Regions from separate parts of the Pseudomonas sp. Hz4 genome, predicted to be linked through region 2. Evidence: riboswitches for the same ligand, from Rfam matches in the RefSeq annotation. Region 2 holds a riboswitch; each other region holds the start of a gene.

Region 1 (5,533 bases), 1.1 Mb from region 2:
ATAGTCGGTAGCTGGAGAGCACACAGGGGCTGGAAATCGAGGCGGCCCGTAACCTCAAGAACAACATTGAAAAGGAGTTCGAATGAAAACTGATTGGCAACAAATTCGGGAAATGATGAACACTGTTATCGATAGCTGTGAACAGATCGAAGCGGCAGGGTTCAGTGAGGAACATCGCTGCGCGACCGTGGAAATCAAGGGCATCGATTACTCCGTTCAGGAGTTTTTAATCAGTGCCTGGACACTCCCGGAGAACATTCGCTACCAGATCATTCGTGAGCGTCATGAAGCTGGAGATGACCTCCCCTATGTTCCCGAAGCAGCCCGCATTCTTGTCTCGATGGCGCAGACTTGCGCGGAATTGGTCGGGGCAGCCGACACGGCACCCGCTCAGAAAGCTATTGCGGGAATGAATCATTGGTACAAGGCCTACGCTGTACCGCATATGACGACAGCCATCGGGCTGGCAAAAAACCAATCTGACGCTTAGTTTCGTTCTCGCGCATCGGTACGGGGTGAGATCCGCCTCGGTTCAGTTGCTGGGCTCAAGCCAGCAGCTCGGTGATCCACCGGGCCTGCCGGGCGATGTCTTGCACCTTCTCCTCGGGCACGGCTTGCCGCGCTCGGGCGAAGTGGGTCAGGGTTTTCTGCTTCTGGCGCAGCATGCGTTGCCACTTGACCAGGAACGCCGGGCTGCGTGCCTGCATCTGCAGCGGGCCGAAGTACAGCTCCTCGGCGGTGTACATCACCGGCCCGGCGCGCTCGGCGACGATGATTTCGTAGTCGAAGCGCTTTTCCCGCAGCAGTTCCTCGCAAAGGATGCGGTAGCCATTTTCCATCAGCCATTGGCGCAGTGGCTGCTCGCCGCCGTTGGGCTGCAAGATCAGGCGCTCCTGGCCGCTCAGACGCGCCTTGCCGCTGTCGAGAATGTCGCGGATCGTCTCGCCGCCCATGCCGCAGATGCTGATCGCCGTGATTCCGTCTCCCGGCTCGATCGCCGCCAGGCCATTGGCCAAGCGCACGGTGATCCCCTGGTCCAGGCCATTCTCGCGCACGGTGCGTTCGGCCGAGCGGAACGGCGTCAATGCCACCTCGCCGGCCACCGCCGCCGCGATGGCGCCACGGCGCATCAACGCCACCGGCAGGTAGCCGTGATCCGAGCCGATATCGGCCAGGCGCGCACCGGCTGGCACATGCGCCGCCACACGCTCCAGGCGCATGGACAGTGTCTGTTCGTTCAACTGCAGCCCCTTTTCACCACAAGCGTCCAGCGCCTTTGGCCGGATCGGGACGCGATTCTGTCGAGCAACGCCGTGCATTTCAAATTTATGTGACCAGGGCCATGGCTCGATCCGTACCTAACGCTCGCCTATCGGCCCAAAGCGAACCCTGGTTGTGGGGCGATTTTGGCCGACCTTTGCGGAGCTTGAGAGGCTGCAATGGGACGATTTTTGCCTGTCACTACTGCCGAAATCAACACAATGCAGCCAGTCGTGACGGGCAGCTTCGCTACCCTTCAGTCAGTCCCTTCCCGCACCAACCGTCTGACCTCAGCCTGTATGGCATAAGCCGGCGCCTCCACAGCATTGAAATCTTGTGTATACCGCTGGGCGAATCCTTCTACCCCCCATTCCTGATACTGCTGCACATGCTTTAATTCGTGAGCCCAGAGCGCGATGTTCTGTTCTGCGGTTTGAGCGTCCCGGAAGAGGATGATGTCGATCAGCGTCACGGCACCGACATCGGGGTTTTGCAGCATGGCAGTGGCGGTGCTGAATTGGCCGTTGTCGCTAACCTTGTAGCGCGCGGTATCGAGGACGCTGGGGTCGTACCAGCGCAGCAGTTGCTCCCGGATGTGCGGTGGAATGGGTTGGATGCCGGCGTTGGCTGCTTCAGCGCGGGCTTGGGTCAGCCACAGCGCCAAGGCAGGTGCCGCGATCTGGAAGATGCCATCAGACAGGGGGCTGAGCAGCTGTCCTGCGTCTGGCAGGCAGATGCAGCTGTCCAGGCACACTTGTTTCTCGCCAGCTGGGCAGGCGTTGGTCTGGGCCGGCACTTCAAGCGTCAGGCAAAGAACAAACAGCGCCACCAGGCGCGTGGTGATAGGCGGCATTGGGCGCTCCAAGGACGGACGCAGCACGAACAGTGGGTCACAATTGATCGACGACCCGCATAACTTTAGCGTATCGCTGTCGGTCTCTTCTCGATGACCGCTTCACGCCCTGAGAAAGTCAGTCGTGAACAGACAGTTATCCCGGTTGAGGATGCCGAGCGCGATCAGCGAGTCGAGTTCGTTGAAACCGTCGAAAGTCAGGATGCATCAGGAGCCTCGTGCGAGTGGAGACGTTGTTGGCGTCATCGTAAAATCGACGATCAATACATTCAAATAATTGTCATGGATACATGACGACAGCCTGTTATCAGCCAACAGCGCTCAGTGGTGATATACGGCATGATCGACTACCATGCCGGCCGCCGGTTTCCAAATGGGATTAATAGGGAATCCAAGATGCCTGACACGGCATCAAACGGAACTGCCCCCGCAACTGTAGGTGCTGAGCCTGCTCCTGAACTGCCACTGGGATCACTCCCGGGAAGGCTGGAGCCTGGCGACGACGCATCAGTCAGGAGACCTGCCGGCCAAGTAAATCACTAACCGGCGGGGTGTTCGGGAAGGACATCCTTGCGCCGAGCGTTCCTGAGTGATCGGCACTTCACTGCTTCAATGGCAGCGTTCGATGATGTGTTTCCAGTCCGTACCCCTGCTCTTGTACGGTCAAATGGAGATTGCGTCATGCTGCTGTTCCGCCTTGCCACCCTCGCCACTGCCCTGGGTCTGTCCACCCTCGCCCATGCGGCCCCGACCCACTATCCCCTGACCGTCGAGAACTGTGGCAGCACGCTGACCTTTCAGCAGGCACCCAGCCGTGTCGTGACCATCGGCCAGGCGGGCACTGAAATGTTCTACGCCATGGGCCTTGGCAACACGCTGGTCGGCACTTCGCTGTGGTTCAACGATGTGCTGGCCACGCACAAGACAGAGAACGAGACGATCGAACGCCTGGCCGACAACGAGCCGAGTTTCGAGGCGGTGATCGGCAAGCGTCCACAGCTGGTGGCAGTGGAGTTGGAGTGGATGGTCGGTCCGCAAGGCGTGGTCGGTACTCGCGACCAGTTTCACGAACTGAAAATCCCGACCTACTTGATGCCGTCCGACTGCGAAGCCAAGGACAACCTGGTCGGTGCCGATGGCACACGTCTGGAGGCATTTCACATCGACAGCCTCTACAAAAGCATCAGCCAATTGGCTGAAATTTTCGATGCGCAGGAACGTGGCCAGCAGCTGACCGCCCAACTCAAGGCCAGCCTGGCCAAGTCCATTGCCACCGTACAGAACAAGGATCTGAAGCACACCAGTGCGCTGTTCTGGTTCTCCAGCGCCAGTCTGGATATCGACCCCTATGTCGCCGGGCACAAGGGCATTCCCGACTTCATGATGAATACGTTGGGTGTGCGCAACGTGGTTCAGTCTGATGAAGAATGGCCAACAGTCGGCTGGGAAACCATCGCCAAGGCCAACCCGACCTTCCTGGTCATCGCACGCATGGATCGCCGTCGATTCCCGGCTGACGACTATCAAAAGAAAGTGGAATTCCTGCGCAGCGACCCGGTGACCCGCAACATGGACGCCGTGAAAAACAACCGCATCATCATCCTCGACGCCATGGCCATGCAGGCCAGCGTGAGAATGTTCGACGGTCTTGAAACCCTGGCATCAGCCATCAACGGCTACGACCTGCAGAAATGACCAGGGTGCTGATTCGTACGCTGCTGGCATTGCTGACACTGCTGTTGGCCGTGATTGCCGGTGTGACCATCGGTGAAACGAGCATCGAACCGAGTGTGGTGTTCCAGGTGCTGGCGAACAAACTGTGGACTGCCGGTTATGTCCTCGACCCGATAGACGAAGGCATCGTCTGGAATTACCGCCTGACCCGCGCGCTGGTGGCAGCGGCCTGCGGTGCGGGCCTGGCCACCTGCGGGGTGATCCTGCAATCGCTGTTGCGCAACCCGCTGGCCGATCCTTATCTGCTCGGCATTTCCGCCGGCGCCTCGACAGGCGCTGTACTGGTGGCATTGCTGGGTCTCGGGGCGGGGTTGATTTCGCTCTCGGTGGGGGCGTTTGCCGGCGCCGTTGCCGCCTTTGCCGTGGTTGTTTTGCTGGCCCGCGCCAGTGGTTCAAACGGCGGCACCGGGCAAATCATCCTGGCGGGGATTGCCGGTTCGCAGTTGTTCAATGCGCTCACCGCGTTTCTGATCACCAAGTCGGCCAGTTCCGAACAGGCCCGCGGCATCATGTTCTGGTTGCTGGGCAATCTCAGCGGCGTGCGCTGGCCATCGGTGTGGCTGTCGGTGCCCGTGGCATTGACCGGTCTCGCGGTGTGCCTGTGGCACCGTCGGGCGCTGGATGCCTTCACTTTTGGTGCCGACTCAGCCGCCTCGCTCGGCATTCCAGTACGCCGAGTGCAATTTTTGTTGATCAGCTGCGCCGCACTGGTGACGGCAGTGATGGTGTCGATTGTCGGCTCCATCGGTTTCGTCGGCCTGGTCATCCCCCATGCCGTGCGACTGCTGCTGGGCACCCGGCATGCGCGTCTGCTGCCGGCGAGCGCGCTGGGTGGTGCAGTGTTTCTGATCGCCGCCGATATCCTCTCCCGGACGCTGATCAAAGGCCAGGTGATCCCGGTCGGCGTCATCACCGCATTGGTTGGCGCGCCGGTGTTCGCGTTGATCCTGATCGGTCGGAGGAATGCTCGATGAATGCTGCCTCGCCAGTCATCAGCGACTCCGTACTGCGTTGTTCCGGCCTCGGGTTTCATGTCGGCGACGCTGAGTTGCTGCACGGTATCCACCTGGACATCCGTCGTGGTGAAACCCTGGGCCTCGTCGGGCCCAACGGTTCGGGAAAATCCACGCTGCTCAAACTGCTGGCCGGCGTGCGCATCCCCAGCCGGGGAGACATCCACCTCAACGGCCAGTGCCTCAGGGCACTGTCACGGCGAACCATCGCGCAAACCCTGGCGGTGGTAGAGCAACAGGCCGACACCTTGGATGCCATCAGTGTGTTTGATGCCGTAGCCCTGGGTCGAACGCCGTGGCTGTCGGCCTTGAGCCCTTGGTCGAGTGAGGACGATGCCATCGTCCTGCAGGCGCTGCGCGACGTCGATGCGGCGCACCTGAAAAACCGTACCTGGCACAGTCTGTCCGGCGGTGAACGTCAGCGTGTCCACATCGCTCGCGCCCTGGCCCAACGCCCGCAGATTCTGTTGCTGGACGAACCGACCAATCACTTGGATATCCAGCATCAGCTCGCCATTCTAAACGTTGTACAGGCTCTGCCGGTGACGACATTGATCGCCCTGCATGACCTGAATCAGGCGCTGATCTGTGATCGTTTGGCGGTACTGGATGAGGGGCGATTAGTGGCCCTCGGCAAGCCACTTGAGGTGCTGACCCCGCAATGCTTGCAGGA
Region 2 (5,533 bases):
TGATAGCCGGCCAGTTGTTCACTGCTGAAGTACATCAGTGGCAGCGCTAGCTGTTCAGCCAATTCGATCAAACCAGGTTCTTCGCGCTTCAGGTCAATGCTGGCCAATGCCTTGATCTGGTGGAGCTCGATTTTATAAGCCTGTAACGCCTGATCGAGCAACGCCCGCAGCGTGCTGACGGGGCAGCCGCGCTGGCAGCCCAGGCCGACCACCAGGGTCGGCGCGGCGCTAGTGTCAGTCATGCGTGGTATTGACCATCGCTTTTGCGGCGGAACAACCAGGCACTGATCAAGCCCAGGGCCAGCCAGAACGCAACGTTGGTCAGCTGCGAAGCGATTTTGAACTGAGCTTCCAACGCTTCTGGAGCCAGCATCGAGTGGACTTCCGGTTGTGGTGCGCCGATCACGTGAGGAACGGCCAGAATGGCCACGCCGAGCACTTTCATCAACCAGTGGCGGCTGAACACGATCAATGCGATGCCGGCTGCAGTGGAGGCGGCAGTGCTGATCCACCAGATCTGCCGTTGCGCCAAATCAGCAGCGGCAGTGCCCGGCAGCTCAGGCGGCAGACCGAGGGTTGGCGCCAGCACGAACGTCGCATAACCGGCCAGGCCCCAGAGCAGGCCTTGGGAGGTTTTGGTCGGTGCGCGCAAGGTATAGAGGCCGGCGAGCATCAGGGCGAAACCGACCGCTACCACCAGGTTGCCGCCCGTGGTCGACAGCACGCGCTGCCAGCCGTCTTCCGGTTCCCAGGCTTCGGCGTCGTGGGTGTGAGCGGCGACAGCACCCGCGGCGTGTTCGTGAACTGCAACAGCGGCGGGCTCGGATTTTTCGTAAGTCTCGGCCTGCAGAATCAGCGGAGCCACCCAGAAGCTTTGCAGCAGGGTCAGCAGCAAGGCGGCCAGAAGCCCGGTGAACCCTGCGGTTTGCGCAATACGCTTGATCATGTCAGCAGCCTCAATGGCACGGGAATGCAGAGCTGTGGCGGGTATCGTGCGCGGCATTGTGCACCGCTTCGATGTGCGAGAAACCGGCGAAATACACCAGGCTAGCGCCAAGGATCGACGCACACACCGCGGCGGTCAGGCGTTGAGTCAGGGTCGTGGTGGTGCTGGCGGTGCTCTTATCGGTGTTGCTGCCGGTACTGCTGATGATCGACATGGCGCTTCCCTCTGGTCTGTCAGCGGGTGAATAGAGCGCATGGAAGACCCCTGCGAGTCGGGCGCGCAGAGGTTCAAACAGCGCCCGCCCACCGCGGGTTTGTCATTCAGTGATCGTAATGGTCACTTTGTGTTGCGGGCCGGTCTCCGGGCTCACGAGGGGCGTTGGCTTTCGCCCTGACCTGCAAGCATCACCTTCCCATGCTGAACTGCTGGCACAGTGGTTCTGACGCTTCGCTCGCTTACCGTTGCGGGGGCAGCACCGGACTGACATGACTTTAGAGGAAAGCACATGATTCACCGGTTTCCCGTTTCACCCTGTGAAGGGCACCCGTAACACAGTGCGTAGGAGAGCATGGGCGGGGGTTGGGCGTCAATTGGCAAGGGTTCTCACTTGGATACCGAGTCGCGTCCTTCGCGAGCAAGCCCGCTCCCACAGGTGACCGCATTACAATAATGAAATGGCTACCCCCGCCGCCCCCTGTGATCGCCCACTAAGCTTTCACAGGGGGCCTATCGGAGACCGTTGCCATGAACAAAGTAGCTATTGCCGCCATCGACCTGGGAAAACACTCCTTTCACCTGCATGCTCAAGATGATCGTGGTCATGAGCTCCAGCGCAAAAAGTTTACTCGAGTGGCGCTGATCCAACACCTGGCGAACCTCGATCCCTGCATCGTCGTGATGGAAGCCTGTGGCGGCGCCCACTTCATGGCGCAGGAGGTCGCAAAGCTGGGACATACGCCCAAGCTCATTGCGCCTCATCTCGTGCGTCCTTATGTGAAAAGCAACAAGAACGACTTCGCTGACGCCGAGGCGATCTGCGAGGCAGCGACCCGCCCAACGATGCGCTTTGTCGCCCCCAAGACCCAGGCTCAGCAGGCGTTGGCCATGCTCAACTCGACACGGGATTCGTTCATCAAAGACCGCACCGCGACCGTCAATCGGATTCACGCAGCCCTTCTGGAGGTTGGCGTCAGCTTGGCCCCAGGCTTCAAATCGATCAACGATCTGCCGACGCTACTTGAGGCGAGTTCATTTTCTGAAGACATCAAAATAATTCTGACGATGCTACATGAGCACTTCAACTACCTGAATGAGCGGATCAAGGCACTGGATAAGCGAGTGCAATGCCAGGCCGCTGAAGATGATCTGGCATCTCGTTTGATGACCATGCCGTGTGTCGGCCCGATCACCTCCACCGTCCTGGCTGCCGAGTTGGGTGATGGCAAACAGTTCAAATGCGGGCGAGGCTATTCGGCCTCGATCGGGCTGGTGCCCAAACAGCATTCCACGGGCGGCAAGACCGTTCTATTGGGCATCAGCAAGCGCGGTGATCGCAACCAGAGGCGCCTGCTCATCCAGTGCGCCCGTGTCTACTTGATGCAGCTGGAGCGCCAGAAAGGCTGGCTGGCGGACTGGGTCCGGCAGCTATTAGCCCACCATCACTCCAACCATGTGGTCTGCGCGCTGGCCAATAAGCTGGCGAGGATCGCCTGGGCGATTGCGGCACACCACTCTGAATTCGATGCAGGGCCAACCGCGATGAACGCCTGACCCTGCTGTCACCCGAGCACCACCCACCTGGTTTTGCGATGCTGGATAACAGATGACGTGAACGGCCAACCGGCCTGACGACAACCCTGAGCTCCCACACGGCTGAAAGGCCGTTCGAATAATTAGGATCGTCGGGCATCGATTCTCATCGAGGCGCGGGGGCCACAACCCCACTCAGACGCCGGATAGATGAAAGCAAGCCAACCACGCATCAAAAACAGTATTGCAGAAAAGGGGGTAACCATAGATGTGGGAGCGAGCCTGCTCGCGAAGGGGCCGGTACGGCTGCCACAAGACATTGACCCGCCCTCACACGATGCGTAGCCTTGCGCTTTCGAGGTTCTTCGGCGTCTGCCGAAGCTAAGAAGGGAACGCGGTCGATGCCGCGGCTGCCCCCGCAACTGTGAACGGTTCTGTTGGCTGCCACGCCACTGCAAGCCCTGTCTATCGGGTCCGCGGGAAGGCGCAGCCTACGTCAGTCGAACGACTGGCAAGCCGTCAGCCAGGAGACCTGCCTCGACACAGATTCTCACTTTCAACCGGGCGGGGTGATCCGGTGGCGAACTCTTCAGGCACGCGCGTCCGCGTTGCCGGTCGTCGTCCCGTATGCCCGCCACCTTGCCAAAGGGCATCCGATGAAAACACTGGCCAAACTCCCCGTCACCATCGTTACCGGCTTCCTCGGCTCGGGCAAAACCACGTTGCTGCGGCACATGCTCGACAACGCTCAGGGCCGCCGCATCGCGGTGATCGTCAACGAGTTCGGCGAGCTGGGCATCGACGGCGAAATCCTCAAGCAGTGCTCCATCGGCTGCACTGAGGAAGAAGCCAACGGCCGCGTTTATGAATTGGCCAACGGCTGCCTGTGTTGCACCGTCCAGGAAGAGTTCTTCCCGGTGATGCGCGAATTGGTCGCCCGTCGCGGCGACCTCGACCACATCCTCATTGAAACGTCTGGTCTGGCCCTGCCAAAACCGCTGGTGCAAGCCTTCCAGTGGCCAGAAATCCGCAGCGCCTGCACCGTTGACGCGGTGATCACCGTGGTCGACAGCCCAGCGGTCGCCGCCGGCACCTTCGCGGCTTTCCCGGACCAGGTCGATGCCCAGCGCAAACTCGACCCGAACCTGGACCACGAATCGCCGCTGCACGAGCTGTTCGCCGACCAACTGGCCAGCGCCGACCTGGTGATCCTCAACAAGGCCGACCTGATCAGCCCCGAAGACCTGGCCCGTGTGCGCCTGGAAGTCGCTGAAGAATTGCCGTCCGCCGTGAAAGTCATCGAGGCCAGCAGTGGTCGTCTGCCACTGAACGTGCTGATCGGCCTCGGTGCTGGTTCCGAAGAACACATCGACAGCCGTCACAGCCATCACGATCACCACCATGAAGGTGAGGACGATCACGATCACGATGCTTTCGATTCGATCTCCATCGAACTGCCCCAGGCAGATGAAAGCCTGCTGCTGGACGCGCTGACTCAACTGGTGGTTCAACACGGCATCTTGCGCGTCAAAGGCTTTGCGGCGATTCCGAACAAGCCGATGCGCCTGTTGATCCAGGGCGTAGGCACTCGTTTCGACAAGCATTTCGACCGTCAGTGGGGCGCCGACGAAGCGCGCACCACACGCCTGGTATTGATCGGTCAGGAACTGGACGCAATTCTAATCGAAACGCAACTGCGCGCTGCGCTCAGCGTTTAAGCCATGCACCTGCTCAGGACCCAGCCCGGCGGTTTCGTGTCGGATGACAACATTGCCGACCTTGGACAAACCCCCGCCGAGCTGGTGATCCTGTGCAGTGGCGACTCCAGCCTCGCGCTGCTCGCCGAAGCGGCGCAGCAGTTGCCCGACGATTACCCGAGCGTGCGCCTGGCCAACCCGATGCAGGTGCAGAATCACGCGTCGGTCGACCTGTATGTCGACGAAGTGCTGCGCCACGCCAAGGTGATTCTGATCTCGCTGCACGGCGGCATCGCCTATTGGCGTTATGGCGTGGAGCGCTTGGTGGCGTTGTCCCAGCGCGGCGTGCAGCTGATTCTGGTGCCCGGCGATGACCGCCCGGACCCGGAACTCAGCGACCTCAGCACCGTGGCTGCCGGCGACCGCGATAGGCTTTGGCAGTTTTTGCGTCAGGGCGGCATGAGCAATGCCCTGGATTTTTTCCGCTGCCTTGCCGATCGTTGGCTGGAACGCGACTACGCCTGGGCCGAGCCGCAAACCCTGCCGCGCACGGCGATCTACCATCCGCAAAAAAGCCCCGCAGACCTTCACGATTGGCAAGCCGACTGGCAGGCCGATCAACCGGTCGCGGCGGTGCTGTTTTACCGTTCGCATCTGCAAGCGGCGAACACCGGTTTCATCGATATTTTCTGCCAGCGTTTGCAAGCGGCGGGGTTGAACCCGTTGCCAATTGCGCTGGCCAGTTTGAAAGAGCCCGGCTGCCTGACGGCGGTCGAGGACTGGTTGGATGAAGTCGAAGCCGGCGTGATTCTCAACACCACCGGTTTCGCTCAATCCAGCCCCGAAGCGCCGCACCTGCGACCGTTTCGCCGCAACATCCCAGTGATCCAGGCGATTTGCGCCCAGGACAACGAATCCGGTTGGCGTGCCAGTGAACAGGGCCTCGGTCCACGCGATTTGGCGATGCACATCGCGCTGCCGGAACTGGATGGCCGAATCATCAGCCGGCCGATCAGCTTCAAGGACCTGGCCTGGCGCAGCGAGCGCAGCCAGTCGGATGTGGTCTGCTACCGACCGCAACCTGAACGTATGGATTTTGTCGCCGAACTGGCGCGACGCTGGATTGATCTGGCGCGGGTGC
Region 3 (5,533 bases), 660 kb from region 2:
AGGTTCCCAAGCCAGGCCGTTTGGATTACGAATCCCCGAGGCGAAGATTCGACTGTTGCCGGTGGCGCGATCCACTTCCCAGATCGCCGCGCGACCTTCTTCCTTGTCCATGCCGTTTTCGGCGACGTTGCTGTTGGAGCCCACCGTGACGTACAGCTTGCTGCCGTCCTTGCTGGCGATGACGTTTTTGGTCCAGTGGTGATTCAGCGTACCGCCCGGCAGGTCGATCACTTTCATCGGCTGCGACTTGATCACCGTCTCGCCGTTTTCATAGTGGAAGCGCAGCAAGCGGTCGGTGTCGGCGACGTACAGGTCATTGCCGACCAGCGTCATGCCGAAGGGCGAGTTGAGGTTTTCCAGAAACACCGTACGGGTTTCGGCGATGCCGTCGTGATCGCTGTCGCGCAGCAGCGTGATGCGGTTCGGGCTGGGGACGCCGGCACCGGCGCGGCCCATGACTTTCTTCATGACCCAACCCTTGATGCCTTTGCCGTCATCAGGTTTAGGTGGCGCGTTGGTTTCGGCGACCAGCACGTCGCCATTGGGCAGCACATAAAGCCAGCGCGGGTGATCGAGACCTTCAGCAAAGGCCGCCACCTGAGTCCCTGTCGTGGCGATGGGTTTCGCGCCGTCCGGCCAGCCGATCGCGGGGGCGATGTTCATCGTCGGGATCAGGGTTTTGTTGGGTTCTGGCAGCTTGGGCGAGGGGCCGGTGCCGTCGGAGACTTGCAGCCTGGAGGTTTCACCACAGGCGGCAAGCCCTCCGGCGAGCACAATGACGAGAGCGAGCTGAGGCTTGCGCATGCTGATCTTCCCTATGAATGCATTGACCTAATCAATAGAGAAGCGCAGGTGCACGATGGTTCAACCGGTCAGCCGCGGGCTTCCTTGAACAGCACGGCGATGCCGGGGTGATAGTTGCCGGCTTCGTTGCGCAACTTGCGATACGCGTAGGGGAAATACCAGGCCACCGCGCAGGTGTGTTCCTTTTGCAGGTCGTCGACCATGTCTTGGAGTTCTTCCGGGGTAGCGCTTTGTTGGGCTTTTTGCGGCGCAACGAACAGGCAGCCGAGTTTCAGGTCGCTGGCGTAGCTGATGCGCTTGGCGTCGCTGGTGATGTCCTGCAATGCTTGAGTCAGGTTCAGGCTGTTGACGCGTGGCCAGCGCTGGGTCGCCTGAAGGTAAGCGCGTTCTTCGCGGGTCGCGATAAACAGATCGGCGCGGCCATTGCGTTCGCCTTCTTCGGTCTGTTTACGGGTCGGCGTTTGTTGCAGTGTCACCATTTCCGCCATCCACGCAGCGGCGGACAGCAGGCTCAGGTTGGCTTTTTCATCGAACCAGTAAGGCGTGTCGTTATCGCCGCGCACGGCGTTGTAGCGGTCAATACAGTCAAACCAGCGTTCCAGCACCGGGCGCAGGAATTCCAGCTTCGGATTGCTGATGATCATGCCTTGCATGTGGCTCACCTTTGTTTTTGTGTTGTGAGATTATGGCTCTTTGATATCACTGCTGAGAGTGTGGCACAAGATTGGCGTCAGATAATTGATCGACGGCAGTTATTCGCTCGCAGGCCGCCCGTCTTCAATTGACGCTCCATCCCCAACCCTCTAACCTTCGCGGCTTGTTTCAGGTGCTCTGTGACCTTGGTCGACAGAGTGAAACAGGGAAGCCGGTGAGTGCGTTCATTCAACTAATGAAGAACCACGATCCCGGCGCTGCCCCCGCAACGGTAAATGAGTGAAGACTGCGCCTTGAGCCACTGTGTTGATGTCGACATGGGAAGGCGCGCAGTCAGGCGAATCGCCGCTCATGAGCCCGGAGACCGGCCTGATCCATCCAGCGGCATCACGGTGGGCGATGCCAGGCTTTTTGCCGTCTATTCTTGTGCCTGCCCGCCGTTATCCAGCCTCAACGGAGAGCTCCCCCATGACTGATACCCCCGATCGTGACGAACGTCATCTGGCGCGCATGCTGCGCAAAAAAGCCGTGATCGACGAACGCATCGCCAACTCCCCGAATGAATGCGGCCTGCTGCTGGTGCTGACCGGCAACGGCAAAGGCAAAAGCAGTTCGGCCTTTGGCATGCTCGCCCGGTCCATGGGCCACGGCATGCAGTGTGGCGTGGTGCAGTTCATCAAGGGGCGCAACAGCACCGGCGAAGAACTGTTTTTCCGGCGCTTCCCGGAACAGGTGCGTTTTCATGTGATGGGCGAGGGCTTCACCTGGGAAACCCAGGATCGCCACCGTGACATCGCCGCCGCCGAAGCTGCGTGGGCGGTGTCCCGCGAATTGCTGCGTGATCCGTCGATTGGCCTGGTGGTGCTGGATGAGTTGAACATTGCGCTCAAGCACGGTTACCTCGATCTGGATCAGGTGCTCAGCGATTTGCAGGCGCGTCCGCCGATGCAGCATGTGGTGGTTACCGGTCGCGGCGCCAAACCGGAGATGATCGAACTGGCCGACACGGTCACCGAAATGGGCGTGATCAAACACGCGTTCCAGGCCGGGATCAAAGCGCAAAAAGGCGTCGAGCTGTGAATACTACTTTATGAAAATCAGCCATCACTGCCCGGCGGTGCTGATCGCCGCGCCGGCCTCCGGTCAGGGCAAGACCACCGTCACCGCTGCGCTGGCCCGTTTGCATCGCAATCAGGGGCGCAAGGTTCGCGTGTTCAAGTGCGGCCCGGACTTTCTCGACCCGATGATTCTTGAGCGCGCCAGTGGTGCGCCGGTGTATCAACTGGACATGTGGATGGTCGGCGAGCAGGAAAGTCGTCGTCTGTTGTGGGAAGCCGCCGGCGAAGCTGACCTGATCCTCATCGAAGGCGTCATGGGGCTGTTTGACGGTACGCCGTCCAGCGCTGACCTGGCGCGGCATTTCGGTGTGCCGGTGCTGGGTGTGATCGACGGCACCGCCATGGCCCAGACCTTCGGCGCACTGGCGTTGGGGTTGGCGCGCTATCAGCCGGATTTGCCGTTTGCCGGTGTGCTGGCCAACCGCGTCGGTACCCTGCGTCACGCGCAATTACTTGAAGGCAGCCTCACTGAAGGTTTGCGCTGGTACGGCGCCTTGTCCCGGGAAACCGGGATCGAATTGCCAAGTCGCCATTTGGGTCTGGTTCAGGCCAGTGAGTTGAACGATCTCGATCTGCGCCTCGATGCGGCCGCCGATGCGTTGGCCAGCAGTTGCGAGGTCGCGCTGCCACCGGCCGTCGAATTCGCCGCCCCGGATGTGCTTGAAGCCGAGCCGTTGCTGACGGGTGTGCGAATTGCCGTGGCCCGTGACGAAGCGTTCGCCTTCACCTACGGTGCCAGCCTGGATTTGTTGCGGGCGATGGGCGCTGAGTTGTCGTTTTTCTCGCCGATCCGCGATACCCGATTGCCCGATGCCGACAGTCTCTATCTGCCGGGCGGCTACCCCGAGCTGCACCATGTGGCGCTGTCGCAAAACAGCTCGATGCTGACCGCGATCCGCGCCCACCACGCGGCTGGCAAGCCCTTGCTGGCCGAATGTGGCGGCATGCTGTATCTGCTCGACTCGTTGACCGATGTCGAGGGCACTCGCGCTGAATTGGTCGGCCTGCTGGCAGGGGATGCAGTGATGCAAAAGCGTCTGGCTGCGTTGGCGTTGCAGGCGGTCGAATTGCCCGAAGGCTTGTTGCGCGGGCACACCTATCACCATTCGCTGACCAGCACCGAGCTTGAGCCAATCGCTCGTGGCCTGAGCCCTAACGGCGGGCGTGGGGCAGAGGCGGTTTATCGTGAAGGGCGGATGACCGCCACTTATGTGCACTTCTATTTCCCGTCCAATCCATCGGCGGTTGCCGCGCTATTTGCGCCTGACCAAAACCCTGTGGGAGCGGGCTTGCCCGCGAAGAGGCCATGACTGACCACGCATTCAGCCAGGCCGAACGCGCAGCGGTCTACCGAGCCATCGGCGAACGCCGCGACATGCGTCATTTCAGCGGCGGCACCGTCGAGCCGCAATTACTGCGGCGCCTGCTCGAAGCGGCACATCAGGCACCGAGTGTCGGCCTGATGCAGCCTTGGCGGTTCATCCGCATCAGCGATCGAGCCCTGCGCGGCAAGATCCAGTTACTGGTGGACGAAGAACGCATCCGCACCGCCGAAGCCCTTGGCGAGCGCACCGACGAATTCATGAAGCTGAAAGTTGAAGGCATCAACGACTGCGCCGAGGTGCTGGTCGCCGCGTTGATGGACGATCGCGAGCGCCATATCTTTGGCCGTCGCACCTTGCCGGAAATGGACATGGCCTCGTTGTCCTGCGCGATCCAGAACCTGTGGCTGGCCTCCCGCGCCGAAGGACTGGGCATGGGCTGGGTGTCGCTGTTCGAGCCGCAAGCCTTGGCGGACCTGCTGGGTTTGCCGGCCGGCGCCAAGCCCTTGGCCGTGCTTTGCCTGGGGCCGGTCAAGGCATTCTATCCAGCGCCGATGCTGGTACTCGAAGGTTGGGCGCAGGCGCGTCCGCTCAGTGAGCTGCTGTACGAAAACTATTGGGGAGTAAGTCAATGAGTGTGGCGTTGTTGAGTGTCGCCGCGGTTGCGCTGGATGCGCTGCTGGGTGAACCCAAACGCTGGCATCCGCTGGTGGCGTTCGGCCGTTTTGCCGATCGCATCGAGCAACGTTTCAACTCCGGCGGTCGCGGTTGGCGTAGCCACGGCGTCACCGCCTGGGTGATCGCGGTGTTGCCGCTGACCCTGCTGGCCACGGCGTTTTCCTGGGCGCCCTATGTCGGCTGGATTGTCGAAATTCTCGTGCTCTATTGCGCCCTCGGCCTGCGCAGCCTCGGTGAACACGTCGAACCGGTGGCCAAGGCGCTGCGCAGCGATGATCTGGACGAGGCGCGCAAACGTGTCGGTTATCTGGTGAGCCGCCAGACCAGCGAACTGGATAAAACCGAAGTCGCCCGCGCCGCCACTGAATCCGTATTGGAGAATGGCAGCGACGCGGTGTTTGCCGCGTTGTTCTGGTTTGCCGTGGCGGGTGCGCCCGGTGTGGTGCTCTACCGTTTGAGCAACACCCTCGACGCGATGTGGGGTTACCGCAACGAACGCTTCGAACGTTTCGGCTGGGCGGCGGCGAAGATCGACGACGTCCTCAACTACATTCCTGCACGCCTGGTGGCGTTGACCTATGCGCTGCTGGGTAAAACCCGACTGGCGTTGAAATGCTGGCGTACCCAAGGCCCGACCTGGGACAGCCCGAATGCCGGCCCAGTGATGGCGGCGGGTGCTGGTGCGCTCGGTGTCGAGTTGGGCGGGGCGGCGATTTATCACGGTGAACTGCATCAGCGTCCACAACTGGGCGAAGGCGTGCCGGCGGACGCCGACTCCATCGACCGTGGCTGGCAATTGGTCCAGCGCGGGGTATGGTTTTGGTTGCTGATCCTCTGCGTGGGGGCTGAATTCTATGCTTGAGCACGGTGGTCGGTTACGCAAGGCGGCGCTCGAGTACGGCATCGCCGAAGCCGATTGGCTCGACCTGTCCAGCGGCCTCGCGCCTTGGCCGTTTC

Evidence for each region. Region 2 has a riboswitch for cobalamin ahead of ACYZTR_RS16830 (CbtB domain-containing protein). Riboswitches for the same ligand answer to the same signal wherever they lie in the genome.
Region 1: another riboswitch for cobalamin. It lies ahead of ACYZTR_RS11620 (ABC transporter substrate-binding protein); the one in region 2 lies ahead of ACYZTR_RS16830 (CbtB domain-containing protein).
Region 3: another riboswitch for cobalamin. It lies ahead of cobO (cob(I)yrinic acid a,c-diamide adenosyltransferase); the one in region 2 lies ahead of ACYZTR_RS16830 (CbtB domain-containing protein).

Annotation. Positions count from the first base shown of each region.
Region 1 covers NZ_CM142719.1:2,552,566-2,558,098, reverse strand. The annotation lists partial or broken gene ACYZTR_RS11645 (PaaI family thioesterase) at 1-11, shown strand, start outside; gene ACYZTR_RS11640 (hypothetical protein) at 83-490, shown strand; gene ACYZTR_RS11635 (tRNA (adenine(22)-N(1))-methyltransferase) at 546-1,241, opposite strand; gene ACYZTR_RS11630 (eCIS core domain-containing protein) at 1,517-2,113, opposite strand; partial or broken gene ACYZTR_RS11625 (AraC family transcriptional regulator) at 2,255-2,317, opposite strand; cobalamin riboswitch at 2,453-2,655, shown strand; gene ACYZTR_RS11620 (ABC transporter substrate-binding protein) at 2,795-3,808, shown strand; gene ACYZTR_RS11615 (FecCD family ABC transporter permease) at 3,817-4,821, shown strand; gene ACYZTR_RS11610 (ABC transporter ATP-binding protein) at 4,818-5,533, shown strand, end outside.
Region 2 covers NZ_CM142719.1:3,689,485-3,695,017, reverse strand. The annotation lists gene ACYZTR_RS16840 (cobalamin biosynthesis protein) at 1-242, opposite strand, end outside; gene ACYZTR_RS16835 (CbtA family protein) at 239-946, opposite strand; gene ACYZTR_RS16830 (CbtB domain-containing protein) at 957-1,160, opposite strand; cobalamin riboswitch at 1,281-1,509, opposite strand; gene ACYZTR_RS16825 (IS110 family RNA-guided transposase) at 1,691-2,716, shown strand; cobalamin riboswitch at 3,037-3,249, shown strand; gene cobW (cobalamin biosynthesis protein CobW) at 3,352-4,413, shown strand; gene cobN (cobaltochelatase subunit CobN) at 4,417-5,533, shown strand, end outside.
Region 3 covers NZ_CM142719.1:4,344,850-4,350,382, reverse strand. The annotation lists gene ACYZTR_RS19815 (PQQ-dependent sugar dehydrogenase) at 1-804, opposite strand, end outside; gene ACYZTR_RS19810 (hypothetical protein) at 873-1,457, opposite strand; cobalamin riboswitch at 1,612-1,845, shown strand; gene cobO (cob(I)yrinic acid a,c-diamide adenosyltransferase) at 1,927-2,538, shown strand; gene ACYZTR_RS19800 (cobyrinate a,c-diamide synthase) at 2,549-3,886, shown strand; gene bluB (5,6-dimethylbenzimidazole synthase) at 3,883-4,533, shown strand; gene cbiB (adenosylcobinamide-phosphate synthase CbiB) at 4,530-5,438, shown strand; gene cobD (threonine-phosphate decarboxylase CobD) at 5,431-5,533, shown strand, end outside.